DNA from 4 places in the Serratia sp. NCCP-200 genome. Region 2 is predicted to be linked to each of the others. Evidence: predicted binding sites of a transcription regulator. Region 2 holds the regulator's gene; each other region holds the start of a gene.

Region 1 (5,470 bases), on a different contig from region 2:
TGAAGGCGTCGTCCCAGCTGATGCGTTGCCACTTGTCTGAGCCTGGAGCGCGATATTCAGGGTATTGGAGACGGCTTTCGCTGTGGATGAAATCCACCAGACCTGCCCCTTTCGGGCAAAGTGCACCACGGTTTACCGGATGGTCTGGATCCCCTTCGATATGGAAGATGCTCTCTTTGGCGTTTTTGGCGCCATCACCAAGGCTGTACATCAACAGCCCACAGCCGACGGAACAATACGTGCAGGTATTACGGGTTTCACGGGCGCGCAGCAACTTGTACTGCCGGGTTTCCGCCAATGCCACCGCCGGGCTAAAGCCCAGTGCAGCTACCGTGGTTCCTGCCATACCGCCAGCGCAGATCTTAAAGAACTGCCTTCTGCTGACCTGCATGGGGGGTCTCCTTTCTCTCTCGTGTTGTCACATTGTTTCAAATGACGCTTTCCCCCTCAAAGCGGGAAGCGCTAAAATCACTATTCTTATGTGGGTATTGGCCAAATGGGCCGCAACGGCGCCGCAATAATACCATAGCAGGCGTAGGGTTGTTACAAACAGGTGCCAGGAAAGTGAACAAAATTAACCAAGAGCAGCCCACAAATGTGAACGCGCTCACGGGCCTGATCCAGGCTCCGGTGTACCAGCGCGGGCAACTGACCACCAAAGAGCAAGATTGGCTCGCCGAAGAGGTGCCGGTCGCGTTGGTGTATAACGGCATTTCTCACGTGGTGATGATGTGTACGCCAAAGGATCTAGAGGCGTTCGCCCTCGGTTTTTCCCTCTCGGAAGGGATTATCGACTCGCCACGGGATATCTTCAGTATAGAGGTTAATCCCACCTGCAACGGCATGGAAGTACAAATCGAGCTTTCCAGCCGCCGCTTTGCCGGGCTGAAGGAGCGCCGCCGGGCGATGGCGGGCCGCACAGGTTGCGGCGTTTGTGGCATCGAACAGTTGGCGGATATCTTCCGACCGGTCACACCGCTGCCCTTTACCCAAACCTTCTCATTGGCCAATCTCGATCGCGCCCTTGACCAGCTACGTCAGGTGCAGAACGTCGGCCAGTTGACGGGTTGTACCCACGCCGCAGGTTGGATCTCACCGCAGGGTGAACTGCTGGGCGGCTGCGAAGACGTTGGCCGCCATGTGGCGCTGGACAAAATGATCGGCATACGCGCCAAACAGGGCTGGCAGCAAGGGGCGATCCTGGTTTCCAGCCGGGCCAGCTATGAGATGGTGCAAAAATCCGCCATGTGCGGTGCCGAGATCCTGTTTGTGGTCTCTGCCGCCACCTCGCTGGCGGTGGAAATCGCCGAGCGCAGCAACCTGACATTGGTTGGTTTTAGCAAGCCAGGCAGGGCAACGGTGTTTACACACCCGCAGCGTATTACCGATTAAGACTTAATCCATACAGTCTGTAGGGCATTGATAATCATTTTCAATATCATTTAATTAATTATAATGCATCATACTGCTTACGCGGTGCTCACATTTTGCGCCGCCCTACACTACTGGAGATGATGATCATGAGTTATTCACTGCCATCCCTACCTTATGCTTACGACGCACTAGAACCGCATTTCGACAAGCAGACGATGGAAATCCATCACACCAAACACCACCAGACCTACGTCAACAATGCCAACACCGTGCTGGAAGCTTACCCTGAGCTGGCTTCGCTGAGCGTAGAAGAGCTGATCCAGGATCTGGATAAAGTCCCTGCAGACAAGCGCACCTTTATGCGCAACAACGCAGGCGGCCACGCTAACCACAGCCTGTTCTGGAAAGGTCTGAAAACCGGCACCACGCTGGATGGCGATCTGAAAGCCGCTATCGAGCGCGATTTCGGCAGCGTAGAGAAATTCCAGGAAGAGTTCGAGAAAGCCGCCGCCACCCGTTTCGGTTCTGGCTGGGCTTGGCTGGTGCTGAAAGGCGACAAGCTGGCCGTGGTGTCTACCGCTAACCAGGACAGCCCGCTGATGGGCGAAGCCGTCTCCGGCGCTTCAGGCTTGCCAATCGTTGGCCTGGACGTGTGGGAACACGCTTACTACCTGAAATTCCAGAACCGTCGCCCTGACTACATCAAGGCATTCTGGAACGTGGTGAACTGGGACGAAGCAGCCAAACGCTTCGCCGAAGCCAAGAAATAATTTGGCGTTCCCCTATGGATTTCAAGCTGCAGCTAGGCGACAAGCTTACTCATCCCCAGGAGCTTACTTTTCGTAAGTGACTGGGGTGAGTAAGTGCAGGTAACAACGCTGCAGCTTGAAAGACGACGGGGATATCTCTGATGATGCCCGCTGATGCGGGTATCTTTTTGCCCATTTCCCGCTAAAGTTTAACCGCTTCTTGCCGATGCTTTGTTCAATTGTCTAACGCCTAAAGAGGGATAAATCATGGCGGCATTGCAAGCTTTGGCAGGAAAAATCGTTCATCTCACCGTAGGTAAAAAGCTCGGACTCGGGTTCTCTCTAATGTTGATACTGGCGATCGTTATCGCTGGTACCGGGATAACCTACCTCAATCTTATCGAATCACGCAGCGACCGCATCGATTTCAGCTATCAGTTAACGGGCGAAATCAGTCAGGCTAAATACACCCGTGCCATGTTTAGCCAAAATTACAACACCGACTACCTTGAACGTAACCGCAAACATATCGAAAACGCGTTGCAACTGGCCAGCCACGCGCAAAACCTGAATTGGGATGCGCAAAGCCGCAAGGATCTGGAGCTTTTGGTGGTGTTGCTGGGTAACTATGAGCAACAACAGAAAATGTTTGCCAAAGCCGTGGTGGATAAAGACGCGGTACGAGCCAGCTGGAACATGTCCGAAGTTCAGGACAGCCTGAGCCAGGTTGAACGTCAGTTGGGGGCTACCGATCTGCAACTGGCGTTTATCCAGTTGAACCAGAAGCTGACCCAGATCCGCTACTATGCCCGTGGCCTGGTGCTGCAACCCAACCGCGACTCCGAAATCCCATTGCTCAGCGCCATCGACGACGCCCGCAGCGCCGCCAACACGCTCAGCCAACGCCTGAACGAGTCACAACGCCCGTTGCTCCAACCTCTGTTGACCGTGCTTGACGAGTATAAAGGCCACATCGCGGCCTACCTGCCCGCCGTTGAGAATGAGATCAAGATCAGTAAACAGCTCGGCGGCTACGCTGACGAGATCGGTACGCTGGTCAATAATTTCATGAAGGATGAGCTGACGCAGACCCATAACAATATCAATACCGCGCAATGGCAGATGGGGATCACCACGGCGATCGCCATTCTTGCTGGCCTGCTGATATCATGGCGTATCACATTGCAGATCACTCGCCCCCTCAACAGCACCCTGGAACTGGCAGAACGCATTGCCAAGGGTGATCTACGCCAGGCACAAACCAGCACTCGCCGTGATGAACTGGGCCAGTTGCTTAACGCCGTCGCCGCTATGAGCCAGAACCTGCGCGATATGATTGAGAAAATCCAGATGGGGGTCAGCCAGGTCTCCACCGCCGCCGGGGAAATCGCTGCAGGCAATACCGATCTCTCTTCACGTACCGAACAGCAGGCCGCCGCGGTGGAAGAAACCGCCGCCAGCATGGAACAGCTCACCGCCACGGTGAAGCAGAATGCCGACAACGCCCATCACGCCAACCAGCTGGCGACCGATGCCTCACAAACCGCACAGCAGGGCGGCAAACTGGTCAGCAACGTCGTCAGCACCATGCGGGATATTTCCAACAGTTCGCAGCGGATCGCCGAAATTACCACCCTGATCAACGGCATTGCCTTCCAGACCAACATCCTGGCCCTGAACGCCGCCGTAGAGGCCGCCCGGGCGGGTGAGCAAGGGCGCGGTTTCTCGGTTGTCGCCAGCGAAGTCCGTAATCTGGCCCAGCGCAGCGCCCAGGCGGCGAAAGAAATCGAAGGGTTGATTACCGAGTCGGTCAACCGGGTACAGAGCGGTACCGCACTGGTGGAAGACACCGGCAACACCATGGAGCAAATCGTCCGTTCGGTCACCCACGTGCGCGATATCATGGCTGAAATAGCCGCCGCCTCCGATGAACAGACCAGAGGCATCGCACAGATTGGTCAGGCCATCGTGGAAATGGATCACACCACGCAGCAAAACGCCGCGCTGGTGGAAGAGTCTGCCGCCGCTGCCGATTCACTGGAAGAGCAGGCTGAGATGCTGCTGCAAAGCGTCTCGGTATTCCGTTTGGCGGACAAGGCTGCACCAGTGGAAACCAAAACCACCCAGCTCAAATCACCATCAATGGCTAAACCGAGCACCAGCGCCGAAGACAACTGGACGACCTTCTAACCCCTCCGCCCGCCCGGTGATTTCCGGGCGGGTTATTCTGTTCCTCCCCCTCGACTCAGGCTATGCTAGACGGCATTAACGAGCGTGAATGGAGGCCAGCATGCACCACCCAGACGTCTATCTCGGTTCGATTCAACCTTATGAAGGTGGCCGCCCCAGCGCTATCGCCAAACGCCTGGTGGAGGGTACGCTGAAGCTTACCCCATTGGGTCTGGCGGGCGATGAGCAGGCAGAAAAAAGCTACCACGGCGGGCCTGACCGCGCCCTTTGCCACTACCCGCGCGAGCATTACGACCACTGGCGTGAACAGTTCCCCGCTCAGGCAGAACAGTTCTGCGCACCTGCCTTTGGTGAGAATATTTCGACCCTCGGCCTGACCGAGCATAACGTGTTTATGGGGGATATTTTCCGCTGGGGAGAAGCGCTGATCCAGGTAACCCAACCGCGCTCTCCGTGTTTCAAACTCAATTACCATTTCGCTATCGACGATATTTCGGTGCTAATGCAGCAAACCGGCCGCTGCGGCTGGCTGTACCGCGTGGTGTCGGCCGGATCGGTCAGTGGCGACCAACCGCTGGAACTGGTGACCCGCAATAGCGACGTTTCCGTCGCACAAGCGATCGGCATCGCCTGGCACATGCCGTTCGATGAAGAGCAATACCTCCGTTTACTGTCGGTCGCGGGGCTGTCGGCCAGCTGGAGCAAAACCATGCTGACGCGCATCACCAGCGGCAAAATCGAAGACCTCAACCGCCGTCTGCTTGGCCGTTAACCGGCGCCAGGCAAAAGACATCCATCGAGCTGGATTAGGGAGTTGCGTTATGGCTACATCACCTCATTCCATTCATCACGCGGCTGCGGCTGGCTATCAGGCCAATGCGGATCGCTATGTTTTAGGTCGTCCGGATTATCCAGCGGAGATCGCCGATTGGCTGCGTGAGGTACTCGAGCTACAGCCCGGTAAGACCGTCATCGATCTGGGCGCAGGCACCGGCAAGTTCACTCCGCGCCTGCTGGAGACCGGTGCCAACGTCATCGCCGTTGAACCGGTGGCGCCGATGCTGGAAAAGCTGGCGGCAGCATTCCCTCAGGTGAAAACGCTGGCAGGTACCGCCGAATCACTCCCGCTGCCGGATGAGTCGGTGGATGCCGTGGTG
Region 2 (5,470 bases):
ACGCTGGATGAAGAAGGCGTGATCCAGTTTCTGTTGAAATCTTTCCATGCTGGCAGTTGGCGGTTCAATCTGCCGGTGCTGATCGAGCAATATGAGAACATTATCGGCTGGCAAGAGGTTCCACCCTGGCCGCACCCGACGCTGTTTATCCGTGGCGGCCTCTCGCCTTACGTGCAGGATAGCTACCGCGATGACATCGCCCGCCAGTTCCCGCAGGCACGCGCCTATGTGGTTGCAGGCACCGGCCACTGGGTCCATGCAGAGAAACCGGACGCTGTATTAAGGGCAATCCACCGCTTTATTGACCAGCCGTGAGCTCAAGTGGCGAAAAAACGCGCTAGAGAGAATAGCTTAGCGCGTTTGTAGCTAAGTTAGGCATTGTCGTCGCTCCATCTGCTGGGGTAATATGGCGCGCTATAATTTTGCCACCCTGTCCAGGTGTGAAGCTGCGCTTGGCTGGGGGTGAATTTGGGTTAGGGTTTATTGGCCCGAATTGTGTAAATCGAACCGTCTGGAAGCGTAAACCGCTTTTTGATGCAAACTCCCTTGCAGTAGCGCAACAATGGCAAAAGAACAAACGGATCGCACGACGCTGGATCTGTTCGCAGATGAACGCCGTCCAGGGCGCCCGAAAACCAACCCGCTTTCCCGAGATGAACAGCTTAGAATTAATAAGCGCAATCAGCTACGACGGGACAAAGTGCGTGGATTACGGCGTGTGGAGCTGAAAATCAACGCAGACGCGGTAGATGCTCTCAACAAACTGGCCGACCAGCGCAATATCAGCCGCAGCGAATTGATCGAACAAATGCTGTTGGCCCAACTGGCAGAAGAACAGCCAGAACACTGATCTCTGCTGCCGCAAACGCGGCACGGCGTTAAGGATGACGCCAGATCGGTTCCACCTCCGCAGAGGCATCGCATAAACGCGATAAAACCTCAGGGCAAATTTCTGGCATGATACGCATTTACGGCTGAGCAAACCTGCCCTTGGCAGCGCCTCAGGCCGCGTTTACGCAACACATTCATTTGAATTAAAAGGTTATCTTTACTATGGCTCATGTAGGCATTTTCTTTGGCAGCGACACTGGCAATACCGAAAACATTGCCAAGATGATCCAAAAGACGCTTCAGCAAAAATTCGGCAACGACGTGGCAGAAATCCACGACATCGCCAAAAGCAGCAAAGAAGATCTGGCAGCGTTTGATATCCTGCTGCTCGGTATCCCAACCTGGTACTATGGTGAAGCCCAGTGCGACTGGGATGATTTCTTCCCGACGCTGGAAGACATCGACTTTAACGGCAAGCTGGTGGCGCTGTTTGGCTGTGGCGATCAGGAAGACTACGCGGAATATTTCTGCGATGCGATGGGCACCATCCGCGACATCATTGAACCACGCGGTGCGGCCATCGTCGGCCACTGGCCAACCAAAGGCTACCATTTTGAAGCCTCCAAGGGTCTGGCAGACGATGATCACTTTGTCGGGCTGGCCATTGACGAAGATCGTCAACCTGAGCTGACCAACGAACGTGTAGACGCTTGGGTCAAGCAAATCAGTGAAGAGCTGAGCCTGGCCGAGATCGTCGGCTAAGCCTCTGCCCCGGCGGATACGTAACACATGGTAGGGGCGCCGTATAGCGCGCCCTTCTGTTATCGGCATCACGGATTAGAGCAATAGAAGCTACAAGTTTGTAACTTCCTACCTCGCCACGGTAGACTGAGACATCGGTTTATCCCATCCATCAAAGCTTTGCATGGTTACCCTGGTAAAGTGCAAAGATATGTTTGTTAACAACCGGCGGTTTCTATTTGCAGCAACCGGTTCTATAATGAGACGCAATTAACGCTTTGTGCCAACCGATGCCATAGGCGAGAACGCCTCAACTTGATTAGCATAGTAACAGGACTGAATCCGCATGACTGATAACAACTCCGCATTGAAGAAGGCTGGCTTAAAAGTCACTCTTCCGCGACTCAAAATCCTGGAAGTCTTGCAGGATCCGGCATGCCATCACGTCAGTGCGGAAGATCTGTACAAAAAACTGATAGATATGGGCGAAGAAATTGGCCTGGCCACGGTATACCGTGTGCTGAACCAGTTTGACGACGCAGGTATTGTGACCCGCCACAATTTTGAAGGTGGCAAGTCGGTTTTCGAACTGACTCAGCAACACCACCACGATCACCTGATTTGCCTGGACTGCGGCAAAGTGATCGAGTTCAGCGACGAATCCATCGAAGTGCGTCAGCGCGATATCGCCAAGCAACACGGTATCAAGCTCACCAACCACAGCCTGTATCTGTACGGCCACTGTGAAACCGGTGATTGCCGCGAGAACGAAACGCTGCACAATAAGAACTGATCCTGGCCCGCCAGAACGCGAAAACCGCCTACACGGCGGTTTTTTTATGCCTAAATGACAGATAAAAAAATCCCCGGACAGGCCCGGGGAAAAATATCCACTCAATTATCACAATTGCAGTTAGCTCTCACCTCGCACTCTCTCCGCCCATCTACCGACACGTAGGCGGGCGGAGTTCTCACTTACGCTTTCACTGGCTCGGCACGGCTAAAGCGTTTGCCATCCGGGCTAATCGCACGGATTTGCACATCACCCGCCACCGCTGGGCGAGCTTTGTCGTCATAACGCTGCCACTGTTTGCCGCCGTCGGTGGAATATTCAATTCCCAGGCCCGGCAGAGCAATATTCGCCTCCAACTTGCCACCGATGATGCGTGCCCCTGGGACCGGAAGGCGATAGCTCACGCCCGCTTTATCCATCTTGGCCAGCTCACGTTGGCCAATCAGGTTGGCAAAGCGCAGCCAGTCCTTATCAAGGGTTTTGGTATCGACCTGATGGGTTTCGCCGCCTTTGTACTCACGGCCAGCTTTGTAATCCTGCTCCCAGCTGGCACGGTGCCATGCACGTTCTGCAAGCGACACGGCACGTGGGTAAATCATGTATTCCATCTGCTGGTCGGTACGCACCACTTCGCTCCACAGCTGGGCGGAAAGACCATATGCACCCGGCCATGGTTTGTCGCTCTTGGCGGTGAAGTGGTTACCGTCACGGTCAACCGAGGTTTCGGCGTTCTGCGGCAGGTTGTTCGGCGCAAAGCTGAAGATCTTCTGCTCGTCGCTGAAACGGGTGCCCCAATAGTAACCGTGCTCGTCCGGGCTGACTTCATACGGGAAGTCCATATAGACGTAGTCCGGGTTAGAAATCACCACGTCATAACCCTTGTTCGCCCAGTCGTTAGCCGAGTCGAAACCACCCCAGTACAGGGTATCCCAGAAGTTCACCGCCACATGGTTGGTCGCGAAGGCCTTCGAGTCTTTGGCATCTTTCAGGCCGTCCTGCCACGCCTGCATTCTGTCAATGCCGTGTGCTTTCACCAACTGGCTGACTTCCAGACCGAAGTAGCTCGGCAAGTGTTCCATATCTTCCACTTTGCCGTCTTTGATGATGGCCTGGCAAACCTGCGACTTGGCCCACGGCTTGTCTTCTTTGCTCAGGTCGAGGATACCCTTGCCCGCTTCCGGATTTTTCACGTCGGTATAGCCAGCGCCCAGACGGATGTTCTTCGCTTCGTCCCCACCAAAGTGCCAGGTTTTCAGCGGTTGGCCGGCCTCTTTGTGCATCTGGGCCACTTCGCCAATCACTTTGTCCACGAAGTTTTTGGACGAATCCAGGCATGGGTTCAGGTAGCTCTGGCGGTTGAAGTACTGCACCGAGGTGGTATTGGAGGTATCGGTCGGATCCACCAGGCGGAACTCGTTGGCTTCTTTCTCTTTCCCTTCGGCAAGCAGTTTCTTGTAGCGAGCTTCCATAGAAGTAATCGCCGCACGGGCGTGCGCCGGCATGTCGATCTCAGGGATCACTTCAATCTGGCGTGCCTGAGCATATTTAACGATATCGATATAGTCCTGACGGGAGAAGAAGCCACCGTGTGGTGCCGGGCCAGAGCCGTATTGTGGCATCAGGCAGGTGGTTTCGCTCAGGTCATGACAACGCTGGCCGCCCACTTCGGTCAACTCTGGCAGGCCAGGGATCTCAATGCGCCAACCTTCGTCATCCGTCAGGTGGAAGTGGAATTTGTTCAGCTTGTAGGCTGCCATTTGATCCAGCAGGCGCAATACGGCGTCTTTTTGGTGGAAGTTACGCGCCACGTCCAGGAAGATGCCGCGGTATTGGAAGCGCGGTGCATCTTTGGCATCCAGCGTCGCGATCTTCTTGCTGCCATCCGAAGGGATTAACGACAGGATGGATTGCAGACCATAGAACACCCCAGTCTGATCGAAACCGACGATCTCGGCACCTTTCTCGCCGATCTTCAGCTGGTAGGCACCAGGCACGGCCTGATCGCCTTTGAATGCAGCTGGCTTGATATCCGTCTTGATTGGATAACCGCTCGCCTGGCTCTCAATGCCCAGCAGTGCAAAGCGCTCGGCTGCTGCATCTGCCGCTGGCTTGGTCAAGGCGCTCAGTTCCAGCGCCACGCCTTTGCTCAGGTCAATATCCTTCGCATGGACTTTAACTTCCATCGGGGTTGGGATGATTTGCCCACGCAGCGATGCCATCGGCAACACTTTCAGATCCTGGTTCTTGGTGAAGCGGCTTTCCGGCACCATCAGAATGTTGTTGTCATCCTTGGTACGCTTCCACTGGTCACCGGTGAACGGGGCAACAAACTGGTGAACATCTTCGGTATCGGTATTCGACAGGATCTTCGGCTGAGCATCGCCGGAAGTGGCATACCAGCGCGGCAGGAAGTCGGTGCGGAACAGTTGCCAGTATTCAGCGATAATCGGGATTTCCACCGCCTGATTGGCCGGGAAGCTGGTGAATTTGTCCGTCGGTTCCAGCTTATACAGATCGCCGGTGATGTGGGTGATTTTGAACTGGTCGTTATCGACCTTCAGCGTCTGGCGCGGGCTGTGGAAATAGATCGCCCAGTCTTTATCTTTGATTTCCTGATTGCCGTTGGTCAAGGTGATCAGCACCTTGTGGCAGGACGCCCAGTCTGCACCCAGCTTGGCACAGTCCACGCCGTTCTCGGCAGCACGGTTGTCCAACATTTTCAGATTGACCTGCAACTGGCTGAGTTGATCAACCACCTGCTGATTGGCCATGGCAGAACCTACGCTGCCCAATAGTCCAACGGTAGCCGTCAGGGCGGCGAGAGCACTCATCTTAAACTTGTTCATCTGCAACCTCTTGCGTAATCAGTTGTTGTTAGCGCGAATTTCTTTCCAAATCTTGCCGCATTTGGCGTCATACGCCTGGCCATTGCCGGTATGGGCGGCCTGGATGCAGCTTTGGTAATCCAGCACCCGCACGGTTTCCTGCTCAGCGAACTGTTGGTGCTGTTTCTCTTGCTTCAACACGTTCAGCACCGCCTGGCAGGCCTGCAATTTCTCTGGTGAACCTTCCGCGGTATTGATACAGGCGCTGTAGGCCTGGCGC
Region 3 (5,470 bases), on a different contig from region 2:
ATGGCGCAGAATATCGTCACCTGGCGTGATGAGAATGGCCGCTTCAGTAACCGTGAACAACTGCTGAAAGTGAGCCGCTTGGGGCCAAAAGCCTTCGAGCAGTGCGCGGGCTTCCTGCGCATCAACCACGGCGATAACCCGCTGGATGCGTCAACCGTTCACCCGGAAACCTACCCGGTGGTGGAACGCATTCTGGCCGCAACCCGCCAGGCTCTGCAAGATTTGATGGGCAACCCGAGCGCGGTACGCAGCCTGAAAGCCAGCGACTTTACCGATGAGAAATTCGGCGTACCAACGGTCACCGACATCCTGAAAGAGTTGGAAAAACCAGGCCGTGATCCGCGCCCGGAATTCAAAACGGCTACCTTCGCCGAAGGGGTGGAAACCCTCAACGACCTGCAGGTGGGCATGATCCTGGAAGGTTCGGTCACCAACGTCACCAACTTTGGTGCCTTTGTTGATATCGGCGTCCATCAGGATGGCCTGGTGCACATCTCGTCACTGGCGGACAAGTTCGTTGAAGATCCGCATACCGTGGTAAAAGCCGGTGATATCGTCAAGGTGAAGGTGATGGAGGTGGATCTGCAGCGTAAGCGTATCGCGCTGAGCATGCGTCTGGATGAGCAACCGGGAGAGGGTTCCGCACGCCGTGGCGGGGGCAATAACAACGCTCCAGCACGCGATAAGACTTCGCGCCCGGCGGTCAATAAGCCTAAGCCACGCAACAGCACCCCGGCAGGTAACAGCGCCATGGGTGATGCGCTGGCCGCCGCATTTGGCAAGAAATAATGAGCTGAGGGGATAAACCCTTATCCCCTCCTTCGGCTGTCTCTTGATCGGTTCTGCGCTCAAGAGACAGCGCGGATTTATTACGGTCGATGAGATCCATGTATTCAACTATGGACTTCTGGAGTTCGTAGGTAAATTAGTCATCAATCCACTAGCTCGGGGATGACATCCCACCCTACATAGCGTCAGCAAAATTGCTCTCTTCATTGACACCAGCCATAGATTACCCAGTAATATGCCGATACCAACAACAAGGAATGTGAAATGGGTCATCAAAATCAAGATGTAAGCAAGTTTTTAAGCTATGTATTACGCCACCAACCAGAATCTATCGGTTTAACGCTGGACAGTGAAGGATGGGCGAATCTCGACTCGCTTATCGCCTGTGCAGCTAAAAAGGGTAGGATACTTGACCTGCCGCTAATCAGATCGGTTGTAGAGAACAGCGACAAGAAGCGCTTCTCTATTTCTGATGATGGCGGTTATATCCGCGCGGTACAGGGGCACTCCTCAAAACAGGTTGATATCAGCTATCAGGAACAGACCCCGCCACAGTACCTTTACCATGGCACGGCAACACGTTTTATCGCTTCAATTAATCAAGACGGATTGATCGCTGGCTCCCGTCAGTATGTGCATCTATCCGCTGATATCACTACAGCGACCGCCGTTGGCCAAAGGCATGGCAAACCTGTTGTGTTAACCATTGATGCATTGGCAATGTACCAAAATGGCTTTAAATTTTATCAGGCTGATAATGGGGTCTGGTTGACGACGGCTGTGCCAGTAAAGTTTATTGATAAGTGATGGCAGAAATGAAGGCATTTTTGCCATTTGCCCTTCTAGCGCCACCCCCGACAATTTTGACCTACCGCAATAAAATGGCGATTATTTTGCCACCCGGTTTCGAGCTATCGCTTAAAGCCCGCACGCCGGTAAAAATGCTCCGTTGTTAACACCCTTATTAACACCACCTTTTCAGTTCGTCGATTGTGTCGTAAACACAAATACTTACCTCTCTCATTTACAGCAGGCGATGTTGCCAGATCTGCGCCATAAAACTTTCAGCCACGCCAATAGAGCTACAACTGTTTCATTACCGCAAGAAAATACACAAATTTGCAACTTAATTAACCTTTTGCACTCATTTGCAGTGCGTTTGGCTTAGTGCTAAAACAGGAGCTGGCAAGGCGTCCATTGCAGATATGACAGCATTTACAATTGCCCATACATTCCGTATTGAATACGATAATTGTTATCACTATGATTCTGTGTATTCATTGCTCTGTTTTTGGCTCGGCGCTCCTGGCCCCATACACCTTTTCACAGGTAGTCTGGGCAGCAAATGTTCTGAAGGTGTCATTCCTGTGGGAATGCTCAACGCATTGAGAAGGCAATATGCAGCTGCTTCCTAAACATACCTATAAAATTACCGGTTTCTCCAGCGAGATTAGCCCGGCCTACCGCCAGAAATTACTGTCGCTTGGCATGCTGCCCGGCTCGCAGTTTGACGTGGTACGCGTGGCACCATTTGGCGATCCGATAGAAATAAAGACTCGCCGCGTTAGCCTGGTACTGCGGAAAAAAGATATAGACCTGATCCTGCTAGATAGCCAAGCGTAACGCGCTGTCCCCGCCTCAGGCAGTTGCCGTGTGCAAACACGGCCGATACTTAATTTACTGATATCACGTTGGTTTATGAAAAAAATCACTATTGGCTTAATCGGTAACCCGAACTCGGGCAAGACGACGCTGTTCAACCAGCTCACCGGAGCACGCCAGCGGGTCGGTAACTGGGCCGGGGTGACAGTTGAGCGTAAAGAGGGCCAGTTTACGACGCCGCAGTCGCAGGTTACGCTGGTTGATTTACCAGGCACCTACTCGCTCACCACCATCTCCGAACAAACCTCGCTGGATGAGCAGATCGCCTGTCACTACATCCTGAGCGGCGATGCGGATATGCTGATCAACGTGGTCGATGCCTCCAACCTGGAACGCAACCTCTACCTGACGCTGCAACTGCTGGAGCTGGGTATTCCGTGCATCGTGGCCTTGAACATGCAAGACATTGCCAAGAGCCAGAATATTGAGATCGATGTCGCTGCCCTGGCCGAGCGCCTTGGCTGCCCGGTGGTATCCATGGTTTCCACCAAGGCCGATGGCATTGGCCTGCTGAAACAGACCATCGACAATCACCGCTTCAATGAGTTAAAAGCGCTGGTGGCCTATCCGCCGCTGCTGTTAGACGAAATCGCTACGCTGACCGAGGCCATGCCTCAACAGTTGCCCACCGAACAACGCCGCTGGCTGGCGCTGCAAATGCTGGAGGGCGACATCTACAGCCATCAGTTAGCCGGGAACGCCACCGATCTGCTGGCTCATTCCAGGCAAGCGCTGCAACAGCAGCAGCAGGAAGATCCCGCGCTGGTAATTGCCGATGCCCGCTACCAGTCGATCGCCACTATCTGCGATGCGGTCAGCAACTCCAAGCTGGCGTTGCCAAACCGCCTGACGGAGGTACTGGATCGGGTGATCCTCAACCGCTGGCTGGGGGTGCCGATCTTCCTGCTGGTGATGTACATCATGTTCGTATTGGCGATCAACATCGGTGGCGCACTGCAACCAATCTTCGATCTCGGTTCGGCGGCCATCTTTATTCAGGGCATCCAGTGGATCGGTTATACCCTGCATTTCCCGCAGTGGCTGACCGTCTTCCTGGCGCAGGGCGTGGGGGGCGGTATCAATACCGTGCTGCCGCTGGTTCCCCAGATCGGCATGATGTATCTGTTCCTGTCATTCCTGGAAGACTCCGGCTATATGGCGCGAGCGGCATTTGTTATGGACCGCCTGATGCAGGCGCTCGGGCTGCCGGGTAAATCCTTCGTGCCGCTGATCGTCGGCTTTGGCTGTAACGTGCCGTCCATTATGGGCGCACGCACCTTGGATGCCCCACGCGAACGCCTGATCACCATCATGATGGCCCCCTTTATGTCCTGCGGCGCGCGTTTGGCAATCTTTGCCGTATTCGCCGCGGCCTTCTTCGGCCAGGACGGCGCGGGCGTGGTGTTCTCACTGTATATGCTCGGCATCGTGGTGGCGATCCTCACCGGCCTGGTGCTGAAATACACCATCATGCGCGGAGAAGCATCGCCGTTCGTGATGGAGCTGCCGATTTATCACGTGCCGCATCTGAAAAGCCTGTTGCTGCAAACCTGGCAACGCCTGAAAGGTTTTGTGCTGCGCGCCGGGAAAGTGATCGTGATTGCCAGCATCTTTATTGGCGGCTTGAACAGCTTCTCGTTCAGCGGGCAGCCGGTAGACAGCATCAATGATTCAGCGCTGGCCTCGGTTTCCAAAGTGCTGACGCCATTATTGCAGCCAATGGGCGTACACAATGATAACTGGCAAGCAACCGTCGGGTTGGTAACCGGGGCGATGGCCAAAGAAGTGGTGGTCGGGACGCTCAACACGCTGTACACCGCAGAGAACATCACCAATGAGCACTTCGATGCCGCCAACTTCAACCTGCTTGATGAGCTCGGCGCCGCCGTCAATGAAACCTGGCAGGGCCTGAAGAGCACCTTCAGCCTGAGCGTACTCTCCAACCCTATCGAAGCCAGCAAGGGTGATGGTGAGATGGGCGTGGGCTCAATGGGCGTTATGAGTAGCAAATTTGGCACTTCAATCTCTGCCTACAGCTATCTGATTTTCGTGTTGCTTTACGTTCCCTGCGTTTCGGTGATGGGCGCTATTGCACGTGAGTCCAGCCGGGGTTGGATGACCTTCTCCATCCTGTGGGGGTTGAACGTGGCCTATTCGCTGGCAACGCTGTTCTATCAGATCGCGACCTTCAGCCAGCATCCGCAATACAGCGCGACAGCGATCCTGATCGTGCTGCTGTTCAATGCGCTGGTACTATTGGGCTTGCGCAAGGCTCGTAGCCGCGTAACGATCCGTTTGCGTAGCACCACCTCGGCGTCCTGTTGTCAAAGTTCGGGTGACTGTCACTAATGGCCAGCCTGCTGCAAATCCGTGATGCGCTTGCCCTTCGGGGCAGCGCTCAGGCGCAACAGCTGAGTCAGCAGTTGGCAACGCCCTTGCCATTGGTTGAAGCAATGCTGCAACGTTTGACCGCCATGGGGAAAGTTGAACGTATTGAGCTCGATAGCAGCGAATGCCTGAGCGGTAGCTGTAAGAGTTGCCCAGAAGGGCTGGCTTGTAACACGGTGATTTATCGTTTGAAGGGGTGAATACAGGGGCGCAATAGTTTGCCTGCACCCCCTACTTGAAGATTATTGCTTGTCTTTATACACATCCGCTACGGCGCTGAACTTGCCGTGCTCACGGGCAGCCAGCACGACATAGTATTGGCCCCCTTTCTCATCGGCCAGTTTGGACAATTCATCTTTCAAGTCCATCGGATCGGTGGCCTGTGCAGTTGAAGACACGGTACCAATTTTCTCATACTTGCCTGGGTTCTTATCCAGCTCGTCCTTAGTTAGCAAGGTTGCAGCCATCGAACCGAAAGACACTGAGCCTACAATCAACGCCGCAACGATCATCTTCAATGATTTCATGATAATACCTCTCAATGGATAAATTGGATTTTTATGAAAGCGACTAACAACAAATGCGTCATCGAGCTTGGCTACTGCGACGTCTAACAGCTTCGTTGCTTTCC
Region 4 (5,470 bases), on a different contig from region 2:
GGCCACCAGCGCCATCGCCATATCGGCTGCGCTGAGCTGCTGTTGCTGGCCCAGACTGACCAGTGGCGCAAGATCCTGCGCGGCACAGCACTGTGCCAAGCGGTGAATACGCGTCGAAGGTGCCTGCCCGGCCAACGGTTGCGGGCATAGGGTGGCTGGCACGGGCAACTGCCGTGCCTTGTTCAACCAAAAATCGGCATCGCGCTGATAACCAGGGGATTGCTGATACTGCTGATATTCCGCCACCACATCGCTAAAAGGCGTGAACGGCGTCGGTTCTGGCTGCTCGTGCTGATATAGGCGGGTATAAATATTGGCGATACGGCGGGCGATGGCGGTAAAGCTGAAGCCATCGACCACCAGATGATGGTAACGCTGATACCAGAACCAGCGATCGTCGGCCAGACGCATCAGGATATGGCGATACAGCGGTTTGCCGCTGCTCACCCGTAATTCGGCACCAAGGTCGATCTGCATCAGCGCGTGGGCCGCCGCCTCAGCATCCGCCGAGTCGCTTAAATCAATCCATTCCGGCGCAGCCAACGGCATCGTGGCGTCGTAATACTGCATCGGCACACCGTCACGCTCAACGAAACGCAGCCTTAAGGTATCCACTTCGGCCAGGCCCAGTGAGATCGCCCGTAACAGGTGGTCTTTATCCAGCGGGCCATTCAGTTCGATATAATGGGCGACCGCATAGGCATTGCCGTACGGTGAAATTTGATCGGCAACCCAAATACCGGGCTGCGCCGCCACCAATGGCAACTCAACGGTAACCTGTTGCCCGGTGGGTAAAATAGAGGTTTCTGACACGACGTTCGCTCCTGTTGTCGGTTCTTGCTGCGTCTCCATCACGCCTTACGCAGTGATGCGGGCCGCATATCCTGCCAATTCTGTTCTAGCCAGTTGACGCAGTGCTCCCGGGAAGCCGGGCCAAAAACGCTGACCCAACCGACCGGGATGGCGCTGAAATCCGGCCACAGGCTGTAAAGCAGTTCTTCATTACGCAGGACGTAGCAAATTTGCTGCTCGTCATCGAACGGGTTTAAGGTTTCCATTACTTGCTCCTTAAGCATGAAGAGGGTTGGCGGACGGCTTCAATTCGGCACGGCGGTTGACCAGCTCCGACCAATGCGCTTGCAGACCATCGAGTAAACCGCCGCGCCAACACAACGCATCGTGCCCGCCCTCCACCAGCCGATACTGCACCTGATGCCCGGTTTCACTTAACAGGGCCGCCATACGGTCATTCACCCGGTGGACCAGCTTTTCATGCGCCCCGGCCTCTAAAAACACCTTCAGCTTGCCATGCGCACCTAACTGCCCGTCTTCTACCTGGCGGATCAACCAGCAGGCATCCTCGGGCACGGTGGGCAGTTGCAACATATCGCGGCGTGGCCACCAGAACGAGCCGGACTGGCTGATGGTGGCACCAAAATATTCCGGCCAGCGCAGGCCAGCATAGAGCGAGCCCAAGCCACCAAAGCTTTGCCCTGCAACTACGGTGTTGGCAGCCTCACGGCTATGCGGGGCCCATTCGGCCAATTGCGGTAATAACTCTTCCTGTAGGGCCAACCAAAACTCATCGTTGCAGGTCAGTTCCCGCGCGCGGTGTTGCTGGTCGATCACGTCGATCAGCATATAGACCGCCTCCGGCAGTTGGCCAGTGCGCGTCAGTTGCATCAGCGGATCCCAGACCGGCATCTGATTGGCCCAGAATTGGCCGTCCAGCAAAATAGCCAATGGCCGCGCCGCCGGGTTACTTTCACCGGTGGAGTAGATCCAGACGTGGCGGGAGGTTCCCAATCGCTGGCTATGCCAGGTATGCCGTTGCAGTTTGGCAGGCGGTGCTGGCGTACAGCGGCCGCTGGTCACGGCATAGTTGTCAAAGTCCCGCCAGGCCGGTTGTTGGGGAGCCTGTGGCATATGCAAGCCGGAAAGCGTGTGCCCCCCTACGCCAGGCCAGGCGCGGTAAGGATTAAGCAGATCGTGAGTTGCGTTGGCAAACACCTGGTGCCACCAGTGGCGAATAGAAAGCATGTTGGCGTGGGAATTGTCCCCCTGCGGTTCGAAGGGACGATCCTCCATGCAGGGGATAAAGCAGTAGCTGCCGCGCCAGTCGCCTTGCAGCTCGGTTTGCCAATACCAGACGTCCGAACCTGCAAGCCGTTGCAGGCTCTGCGGGGGCGACGCTTGGTGATGATCGGTGAGGCAATTGATATGGATCCAGACTCGTTGATAAGCCGAGGTCAGTTCACCGCCCTGAGGGTCGCGCCACAAGAACGTCACCTTCCATCGCCCATTATCCTGCAGTTCCACCAAGGGGGTACCACGCCGGGCGATATCCAGCCACCAACCGTGGCTCCCTGCATGCTTGCTCGCCAATAACGTACTGCTTGCTGGTTGTTGTTCAGTTTTCAAAACGCCCACTCATTGTGTTGTTGGCAAGGCACGCCGTGCGACTCACCGGTTCCCAAATGCCAAACGGCACAAGGAATACTATTGATAATTATTTGCATTTGCAATAGTGTATACAAGCTCGAAATAGAGCGGGCATTCTTCAACAGGGATGGATGCCGAATTATTGAGCGGGATCTTGCTGCCAGTCAGCCTGGCCTCCGGGTTTCGTTACTATTTTCGACTACACAATAAAACTACAACAAACCGTTCCGTTACCGGTTGTCACACAGCGCCGCATCAGGAAGGGTTGTTAGGTAGGAACCTCAAAATGAATCGGAAGTTATCTCGTTATTCTTTAGCCACACTCATCGGGTTAGGATTGGGCACATCTGCATTTTCCGTTACGGTCAATGCCGAGCAAACGGCCACCACCTCAGACAGCGCCGCGCTGGCTGAGAAAAGTAAAAAAGAATCCGCCTCTGAAGATGTCATCGTTGTCACCGCCGCCAAACAAAACCTTCAAGCTCCCGGCGTTTCCACCATCACTGCCGAAGAAATCAAACGACGCCCTCCCGCTCGTGATATCAATGAGCTAATCCGTACCATGCCGGGGGTCAACCTGACCGGTAACTCCACCAGCGGCCAGCGGGGCAACAACCGCCAGATCGATATCCGCGGTATGGGGCCAGAAAATACCCTGATCCTGATCGACGGTAAACCAGCCAGCAGCCGTAACTCGGTGCGCCAAGGCTGGCGCGGCGAGCGTGATACCCGTGGCGATACTGCCTGGGTGCCACCAGATATGATCGAACGTATCGAAGTGCTGCGTGGCCCAGCGGCTGCCCGCTATGGTAACGGTGCAGCAGGTGGCGTAGTCAATATCATCACCAAGAAAACCACCCAAGATCTTCATGGCTCGCTAAACGGTTATTTCAACGTACCGCAGCATAAGGATGAAGGCGCCACCAAGCGTACCGATTTCAGCCTTTCCGGCCCGTTAAGCGATCAGTTGAGCTTCCGTCTGTTCGGTGGCTACAGCAAAACGCAGGCCGACGCCTGGGATATCAACCAGGGGCATCAGTCCGAACGTACCGGCACCTATGCCAATACTTTGCCTGCCGGTCGTGAAGGGGTGATCGACAAAAATATCGATGCCTTGCTGAGCTGGGAATTCGCCCACCTGCAGACCTTGGATTTCCAATATGCCTATGGCCGCCAAGGTAACCTGTACGCCGGGGATACCCAGAACACCAACACCAATGCGCTGGTGCAGAGCAACTACGGTAAAGAAACCAACCGTATGTATCGCGAAACCTATGCGCTCAACTACCGTGGTGCCTGGGATAACGGCGTCAGCACCAACAACTACGTCCAGTTTGAGCGCACGCGTAATACCCGTTTAGCCGAAGGGCTGGCCGGGGGCACCGAAGGGATCTTCGCCAACGACAGTTACAACACCACCCGTCTGGATAATTTCCTGGCGCACAGTGAAGTCAGCATTCCGTTCGATATGTGGGTGCCACAAACCGCCACGCTGGGTACCGAGTGGAACCAGCAGAAGATGAAAGATCCTTCTTCGACCACCCAATCGCTAACCGGCACTAATACCGGGGGAGCGATCCCAGGTACCGATAGTAGCAACCGCAGCCCGTATTCCTCCGCGGATATCTTCTCGCTATTTGCCGAAGATAATATCGAGCTGACCGATACCACAATGCTGACTCCAGGCCTACGTTACGATCATCACTCCATGGCCGGTAACAACTGGAGCCCGTCGCTTAACCTGTCACAGGAATTGGGCGATCTGTTTACCCTGAAAATGGGTATCGCTCGCGCCTACAAAGCACCTAACCTGTTCCAGAGCAACGGCGATTACATTCTCTACAGCAAAGGCCAGGGCTGTGCTGCCAGCGCAACGGGAACCGGCTGCTATCTGATGGGTAATGACGATCTTAAGGCCGAGAACAGCATCAACAAAGAGATCGGGCTGGAATTCCACCATGAAGGCTGGCTGGCAGGTATCACCTACTTCCGTAACGATTACCGCAACAAGATCGAAGCGGGCTATTCGCCAACGGCCTCTAACACCAGTAAAACCGATATCTATCGCTGGGAGAACGTGCCGAAAGCGGTGATCCAGGGTCTGGAAGGTACGTTGAACGTGCCGGTGAGCGAAACGGTAGCCTGGAATAATAACGCCACCTATATGATTGAGAACGAGAATAAAACCACCGGTGATTACCTGTCGATTATTCCCAAGTTCACCATCAACTCTACCCTGAGCTGGCAGGCCACGCAGGATCTGTCTTTGCAGACCACCGCGACCTGGTATGGCCGTCAAAAGCCGAAGAAATACAACTACCGTGGGGAGCCAACCACCGGGCCGGAAACTCGTGAGGTCAGCCCTTACGCAATCTTTGGCCTGAGCGGCACCTATGCGTTGACTAAAAATATCAGCGTAACAACGGGGATCGAGAACCTGTTCGACAAACGCCAGTTCCGTTCCGGTAACTCGCAAAACGTGGGTAACCCAGTCACCGGGGCCGTCAATATCTATGGAGCCGGGGCGGCAACCTATAACGAACCGGGCCGGACTTACTTTATGAGCCTGAATACCCAGTTCTAAATGTATGCTACCGAGCCAATCTCAGCGCGGCGCTTATGCCGCGCTTTTTTTTGCCGTTTTCCACACTCATCCCGATCCCGCTGCTGCCCATTTCGGGTTAGAGTAACGGTGACAAAGGAGAAATGATGGATCCACAGCAACAAATTATTGATTGGTTACGCCAAGACAGCGAACGTATGCAGATATTAGCCACCGCCCGGCGGCTCGGGCTGAACGATTGGTGCCTTGGCGCAGGCTTTGTGCGTAATCTGGTGTGGGACCGGCTGCATGGTTTTACAACCAGCACGCCGCTCAACGATATCGATGTGATCCATTTCGATGCGCGCCATATCGATGCCGAGCGCGACCAGATGCTGGAATCGCGCCTGCTGGAATGGTCGGCACACCCTTGGTCGGTAAAGAATCAGGCGCGTATGCACCTGCGTAGTCATCGCGCGCCCTATC

What was found. The regulator Fur, encoded in region 2, represses iron uptake genes when iron is present. The targets are predictions, from matches to a motif close to ATAATAATGAGAACNACTATCAA.
Region 1: the regulator Fur is predicted to act here: its motif matches at 1,420-1,442, upstream of sodA (superoxide dismutase [Mn]).
Region 3: the regulator Fur is predicted to act here: its motif matches at 2,035-2,057, upstream of feoA (ferrous iron transporter A).
Region 4: the regulator Fur is predicted to act here: its motif matches at 2,497-2,519, upstream of fes (enterochelin esterase).

The regions. Positions count from the first base shown of each region.
Region 1 is NZ_BAAKUJ010000006.1:37,161-42,630, reverse strand. It holds gene fdnG (formate dehydrogenase-N subunit alpha) at 1-391, opposite strand, end outside; gene fdhD (formate dehydrogenase accessory sulfurtransferase FdhD) at 565-1,392, shown strand; gene sodA (superoxide dismutase [Mn]) at 1,521-2,144, shown strand; gene AC6HVW_RS18870 (methyl-accepting chemotaxis protein) at 2,391-4,313, shown strand; gene yiiM (6-hydroxyaminopurine reductase) at 4,414-5,085, shown strand; gene AC6HVW_RS18860 (class I SAM-dependent methyltransferase) at 5,135-5,470, shown strand, end outside.
Region 2 is NZ_BAAKUJ010000002.1:458,586-464,055, reverse strand. It holds gene ybfF (esterase) at 1-315, shown strand, start outside; gene ybfE (LexA regulated protein) at 563-850, shown strand; gene fldA (flavodoxin FldA) at 1,054-1,593, shown strand; gene fur (ferric iron uptake transcriptional regulator) at 1,919-2,365, shown strand; gene AC6HVW_RS07425 (beta-N-acetylhexosaminidase) at 2,548-5,211, opposite strand; gene chiQ (ChiQ/YbfN family lipoprotein) at 5,230-5,470, opposite strand, start outside.
Region 3 is NZ_BAAKUJ010000007.1:120,910-126,379, reverse strand. It holds gene AC6HVW_RS20805 (Tex family protein) at 1-789, shown strand, start outside; gene AC6HVW_RS20800 (RNA 2'-phosphotransferase) at 1,054-1,596, shown strand; gene feoA (ferrous iron transporter A) at 2,188-2,412, shown strand; gene feoB (Fe(2+) transporter permease subunit FeoB) at 2,488-4,800, shown strand; gene AC6HVW_RS20785 (FeoC-like transcriptional regulator) at 4,800-5,039, shown strand; gene AC6HVW_RS20780 (YdgH/BhsA/McbA-like domain containing protein) at 5,082-5,366, opposite strand.
Region 4 is NZ_BAAKUJ010000001.1:372,275-377,744, reverse strand. It holds gene AC6HVW_RS01750 (enterobactin synthase subunit F) at 1-813, opposite strand, end outside; gene AC6HVW_RS01745 (MbtH family protein) at 852-1,058, opposite strand; gene fes (enterochelin esterase) at 1,069-2,421, opposite strand; gene AC6HVW_RS01735 (TonB-dependent siderophore receptor) at 2,729-5,026, shown strand; gene AC6HVW_RS01730 (nucleotidyltransferase family protein) at 5,152-5,470, shown strand, end outside.